Regions from separate parts of the Bradyrhizobium sp. UFLA05-109 genome, predicted to be linked through region 1. Evidence: predicted binding sites of a transcription regulator. Region 1 holds the regulator's gene; the other holds the start of a gene.
What was found. Region 1 encodes PhoB, which activates phosphate uptake and scavenging genes when phosphate is short. Its sites were predicted from a motif close to TGTCATNNANCTGTCAT; they were not measured.

Region 1 (3,205 bases):
GAGGAGCAGAGCGCACGCCGCCCTCGCCCTGGATCGGCTCGATCAGGATGCCCGCAGTCTGTGGGCCGATCGCCTTCTTGACGGCTTCCAGATCGCCATGCGGCACCTGGTCGAACCCGTCCATCGGCGGACCAAAGCCTTCGAGATATTTTGCAGACCCCGTGGCAGCGAGCGTTGCCAGCGTGCGGCCGTGGAACGCGCCCTCGAAAGTGATCATGCGGTAGCGCTCGGGATGGCCCTTGGTGGCGTGATAGCGGCGCACCACCTTGATCACGCATTCCATCGCCTCAGCGCCGGAATTGCAGAAGAACACGAAGTCCGCAAAGCTCTCGTTGCAGAGCCTGACCGCGAGCTTCTCGCCATCCGGGCTCTGGAACAGGTTCGACATGTGCCAGAGCTTTGTCGCCTGCTCCTGCAGGGCCTTGACCAGATGCGGATGTGCGTGACCGAGCGCATTCACGGCGACACCCGATGTGAAATCGAGATAGCGCTCGCCACTGGTTGCGACCAGCCAGCAGCCTTCGCCGCGCTCGAAGCCGAGCTCGGCCCTGGCGAAAACGGGAAGCAGATGCGTCGCGGCGCTCTTGGTCATGACGGTCACTTGGATGTTGGGGCCGGCTGAGGCTGCGTTGCGCAGCGCATCATTGACCTGCCCGGAAAACGAAACGTGCCGCCTTTTAAGGGCGGCACGTGACACCATTTTATGCTTGGAAAAACCGCTGTCAATGCCGCCAGAAGGCCGTGCGAGGCGCGCGGCCCGTAGTCTTGCGGTGGCGATTTTGAGAGTTTTTTAAGACGGAACATGTGGACGCGGAGCCGCAGACTCTTGCGCGGGAGTCACGCCATATTGTAGCGTTTCTCCTGTCAGATACGACATCTCGTGCAGCAGTTCTGATCCTCTAAGTCCTCATGTACCGGCGTAACGTTCAGGTGCGTTTTTCGCGCCCGGCGAGCCTTAAGGGATTCTGACGGCACGGGTTTTTCGAGGCTTAGACATCGCCACGTGGCCCCAAGGATTGGCTGGCGCGCGGCGAGGGGAAGGGTGCAATGACGGTTTTGACCTGGTCCGACGATCGCGTCGAGCAATTGAAAAAGCTCTGGGAAGCCGGGCTTTCGGCCAGCCAGATCGCTGCCGAACTCGGGAATGTGACGCGCAACGCCGTAATCGGCAAGGTGCACCGGCTGGGCCTGTCCGGTCGCGCCAAGACCCCGTCCTCGGCGGCTCCCCGGCCGCGCAAGGCACGCCCCGCGCAGCACATGATGCGGGTGAGCCGGCCGATCTCGCGCGGCAACACCGCCCTCGCCCAAGCCTTCGAGGTCGAGGTGGAGCCCGATCCCATCACCTATGACAATGTCGTACCGATGAGCCAGCGCCTGTCGCTGCTCGAGCTCAACGAAGCGACCTGCCACTGGCCGGTCGGCGATCCCTCGAGCCCGGATTTCTTCTTCTGCGGCGGCAAGTCGCTCTCGGGCCTGCCCTATTGCGCGCAGCACTCGCGCGTCGCCTACCAGCCGGCGGCGGATCGTCGGCGCGCACCGGCTAAGCCGGGAACACGCTGAGTTCAGCCACAAACGACAACGTCCCGGCGCAGGGCCGGGACGCCTGATCGAGAAACGTCAGCGCGCCATTTGGCGCGCTTTTTTTTACGTTTGCTCAGCCTTCGCGAAACGATCATCCAGCGCGTAGCCGGCGCCGCGGACCGTGCGGATCGGATCCTGCTCGCGGCCGAGATTGAGCAGCTTGCGCAGACGGCCGATATGGACGTCGACGGTGCGCTCATCGATATAGATGTCACGGCCCCAGACGCTGTCGAGCAGCTGCTCGCGCGAGAACACCCGGCCGGGATGCTCCAGGAAGAACTCCAGGAGGCGATATTCGGTCGGGCCGAGGTCGATCGGCCTGCCCGAGCGGGCGACGCGGCGCTTCTCGCGGTCGAGCTCGATGTCGCCATAGGCGAGTATGGTCGCAAGCCGCTCGGGGCTTGCACGCCGCAGGAGGCCCTTCACGCGTGCGAGCAACTCGGGCACCGAGAACGGCTTGACGATGTAGTCGTCGGCGCCGGTCGCAAGCCCGCGCACCCGCTCGCTCTCCTCACCGCGCGCCGTGAGCATGATGATCGGCAGCTGCTTGGTCTCGGGCCTGGCGCGAAGCCTGCGACACAGCTCGATGCCGGACAGGCCCGGCAGCATCCAGTCGAGCACGATCAGGTCGGGGATGTGCTCTTTGAGACGGGTGTCGGCGTCGTCGCCGCGCATCACCGTCTCGACATCGTAGCCGTCGCCTTCGAGGTTATAGCGCAATAGCTCGGTCAGCGCTTCCTCGTCCTCAACAACCAGAATGCGTGCGCCCATGGCGTCGTCGCTCCTTAAGTGTTCGGCACGGTCGTGGCGAAGGTGGTCATGTCGCCCTTCGGACGCTTGTCCGCGATGGCCTGACCTTCGATCATATAGAAGACGGTCTCGGCGATGTTGGTCGCATGGTCGCCGATCCGCTCGATATTCTTGGCGCAGAACATCAAATGGATGCAGAACGAAATGTTGCGCGGATCCTCCATCATGTAGGTCAGGAGCTCGCGGAACAGCGAAGTGCAGATCGCGTCGACCTCCTCGTCGCCCTTCCACACCATCATCGCCGCTGGCAGATCATGCGCGGCATAGGCGTCCAGCACCGACTTGACCTGCTGCTGCACGAGGTCGGTCATGTGCTCCAGGCCGCGGAACAGCTTTAGCGGATGGAAATCGGTCTCGAGCGCGGCGACGCGCTTGCCCATGTTCTTGGCGAGGTCGCCGATGCGCTCCAGATCGGTCGCAACGCGCATGGCGCCGACGATCTCGCGCAGGTCGACAGCCATCGGCTGGCGGCGCGCGATCGTGAGCACGGCGCGCTCCTCGATCTTCTTCTGGAGCGCGTCGATCTCGGCGTCGGTTGCTACCACGCGCTGGCCGAGCGCGACGTCACGGCGGATCAGCGCATCGACGGAATCGACGATCATGCGCTCGGCAAGGCCACCCATCTCCGCAACGAGCCGCGTAAGCTCCTGGAGGTCGGTGTCGAAGGCCTTTGCGGTATGTTCAGAAGCCATTTCCTGTCTCCTCAGCCGAAGCGGCCGGTGATGTAGTCCTGGGTACGCCGGTCGCTGGGCGACGTGAAGATCTTGCTGGTCTCGTCGAACTCGATGAGCTCGCCGAGATACATGAAGGCGGT
Region 2 (3,205 bases), on a different contig from region 1:
GTCCAAGGAAGGACACGAACTCGCCCGGCATAATGTCGAGGTCGATAGCGTACAGCGCGGCGAATGAACCGAACGTCTTGGTGACGTTGCGTATGCGCAGATAAGGCTCGATGTTTGATGCGGTGTCCATGAACCCTGTCCCCCGCGCTTCCCGGCGACGGCCCGCCGTCGCCGGCCGGATCAATCCGAACCGTGATCAGCCCTTGGGCTCGGATTTGCCATCGTAGCGCTTGATCCACTCCGCAAGAATGCGCTCGCGGTTCTCGGCAGCCCAGGCGAAGTCGTTCTTGATCAGCATCTTCTGGATGTCACCCTCGACAAACTCCAGCGGGCTCGCAATGCCCTCGAGCGCTACGATCGCGTAGCTCTCGGCGTAGAGCTTGTTTGCCTCGGGGGTCACGGCCCAGTCGGCAAGCTTTTTCGCGGCCTCGGGCTGCTTCGTCGTGCTCATGATCGCCGTCGCCTCCATGTCCCAGCCGAGCCCTTCCTTGGGCAGGACGATGGTGATCGGGGCACCGTCCTTCTTGGTCTTGTTGGCGCGGTACTCAAACGAGAGGCCGATCGCGTACTCACCCGCTCCAGCCTGACGGCAGGGCTTGGAGCCCGAGTGCATGTAGGAAGCGACGTTCTTGTGGAGTTCGTCCATGTATTTCCAGCCGCCGTCCCAGCCGAACATCTGCAGCCAGGCGGACACCATCAGAAAGCCCGTCCCCGAGGAGGCGGGATTCGGCATCACAACCTGGCCCTTGTAGACGGGGTCGGTCAGATCGGCCCACGATTTCGGAATCGGGAGCTTTTTCTTGTCGGACTCGACCGTGTTCACGCAGAACGCCGACGCCCAGACGTCCATGCCGACCCACACCGGCGGATTAGCCGGATCGCGCATGGTCGGAGTGACCTTGTCGAGGTTGGCCGGGGCGTAGGGCATGAGCATTCCCTGCTTCTGCAGCAGCATCAGTGAGGTCGCGGCGAGGCCGATGACCACGTCGGCCTTCGGGTTGGCCTTCTCGGCAAGGAGCTTCGCGGTAATGATGCCGGTGGAGTCGCGCACCCAGAGGATGTTGACTCCCGGGTTGCTCTTCTCGAAAGCAGCCTTGTAGGCTTTGAGCTGGTCGGCCTCCAGCGCGGTATAGACGGTGATGTCGGTCGCGTAGACTTGAGAGCTGAAGCCGAGAATGGCGGCGAGCGACAGAAGAGCGAAGCGGAGGGCGCGCATCAGGTGCATGTCGGTCTCCATCGGTCCTGGCCGGCGGACTTGGCGGACCGCTCGGCCACCTGCTAGATCGGACCATCGTTCGATGACAAAACTGCGACAAGCGCGTAGGGCGGTTAGTTCGCCCTGTCGAAGCAAGCGACATTCGCACGACGCCTGTGGCATGAAGCGGTGTGTCATTACCTCACGAAGCGCCGCGCAAGCACGAGAGGGAGTGCACCTCCTCGCGCCCTGTGAGCGAAACCTGATCTCATCATGTCCTAGAACTTGAAGTTCGCGAACGCGCGCGCCGTTCTCGAATTCCACCAACGCCGCCGCGGTGTCCTCCACTGCAAAGCTGCGCTGGCCCTTTGTGGCGATCGCAGCGAGCGTCGGGGCCGGTCGGCCCCGACGGGAGCAGGGCGCACGCCTAGAACCTCTGCGAAAGGCCGGCATAGAAGCCGCGACGCGGCCCGTACTGCGGCGCGAACACGCCGATGCCGGAGCCGTCGCGGATCTGGTAGATCGTGTCGAACAGGTTGACCACGTCGAACCGCAGCGTCGTCGGCTTGTTCGGCGCCACGATGTTGAAGTCGTGCGACAGGCCGAGATTGACCTGTGTATAGCCCGGCAGATGATCGGTGTTGGCGAAACCGGAGCGCAGGCCGCTGCCATAGATCATCGACACGCTGTAGCGCGTGCCGTCCCACAGATAGGAGGCGCCGGCCGACGCCGTCCACATCTGCGCATGATCGGTGTAGACGTAGTGGTTCGAGATATAGTTGAGCTCGTCCTGACCGAACAGATACTGGTTCGAGACGATGTTGGTCGCGATCTGCCGGGCCCAGGCAAGGTTGGCATAGGCGCTGAGATTGCCGTTCTTGTAGGTCGACTTGAGTTCGACGCCGACGTTCTCGCCGCGATCATAGTTGAAGCCGTTCAGCACATAGGCCGCGCCGAACTGGCCATCGTCGAGCAGATCGCGCGCGATCTTGTAGTAGCCGTCGACGCCAACCTCGAGGCCCGGGATCGGATAGATCTTCTGCACCACGCCGACGTCGAACACGTGTGACCGTTCCGGCAATACCGGACTGTTGAGCGGCACCTCCGGCGTCTGCGTGTTCGCCGGCGCGTTGGGCGGCGTCACCAATGCAAGATTGGTGGGCGACGCGATCACCTGCGACGGCGGAGTGAAGTTGCGCGCATAGCCGGCATGGAACGTGGTGCCGTCGAACGGCTTCCATGTCAGGCTGACGCGAGGGCTGAGCTGGTTGGCGTTCACATACTGGTACATCTGATCGAAACGCAATCCGGCGTTCAGGGTCAGATTGTTGGTGATCCGCCACTCGTCCTGGAGATAGGTCCCGATCAACCAGCCGGTCTTGGCATTGGAATCGAAGATCGAGAACGGCGCATCGATCGTGCCTGCGCTGGGATCGGTCGGGTCGGCCAGCGGCAGCACGGTCGTGCCGTTGTTGACCAATGTCCGCTCCGCGCTGACGCTGAAGCCGAAGCGCAGCGTGTGGGCATAGCCGACGCGCCAGGCGGTGTCCTGCTGGATGCCGTTGACGAGGCTCTGCCGGTAGACGTCCGAGGATACGCCGTTGAAGACGAGATCGCCGATCGGGTCGGGGTAGAAGTGCAACTGGCTGTAACGGTTGAAATACGCGATCTGGGTGTCCCATTCGCCGACGGACTTCTGGTAGGCAACGACGTTGAACTGGTTGAACTCGTTCTGGTGCTCGTTGAGCTTCGACGAGTCGAAATTGGACACGCCGAACGCCGTGAAGCTCGGCGTCTGTCCGGGATTGTTCGGGATCTGGAACGTCGCGTTCGACACGCCGCTCATGAAGGTCAGACGGCTGGTGGGATCGAGCACCGTCGACAGATAGAGAAATCCCTTCTCCTGATTGGTGCGGTCATGGATCGCGTTCACCGATGCGGTCGGATTCTCGATGCCGAGATTGTTCTGGAGGAAGCGACCCGAGACGAAATACTGCGTCTGTCCGGCGG

Region 2: Q3C01_RS21795 (putative 2-aminoethylphosphonate ABC transporter substrate-binding protein) is a predicted target of PhoB. The motif match lies at 1,299-1,315, and genes of this name have one in related genera.

What each region holds. Positions count from the first base shown of each region.
Region 1 is NZ_JBBIAR010000042.1:67,943-71,147, reverse strand. It holds gene Q3C01_RS27865 (aspartate aminotransferase family protein) at 1-592, opposite strand, end outside; gene Q3C01_RS27860 (GcrA family cell cycle regulator) at 1,048-1,560, shown strand; gene phoB (phosphate regulon transcriptional regulator PhoB) at 1,645-2,352, opposite strand; gene phoU (phosphate signaling complex protein PhoU) at 2,367-3,083, opposite strand; gene pstB (phosphate ABC transporter ATP-binding protein PstB) at 3,095-3,205, opposite strand, start outside.
Region 2 is NZ_JBBIAR010000029.1:31,173-34,377, reverse strand. It holds gene Q3C01_RS21800 (putative 2-aminoethylphosphonate ABC transporter ATP-binding protein) at 1-130, opposite strand, end outside; gene Q3C01_RS21795 (putative 2-aminoethylphosphonate ABC transporter substrate-binding protein) at 197-1,216, opposite strand; gene Q3C01_RS21790 (TonB-dependent receptor) at 1,623-3,205, opposite strand, start outside.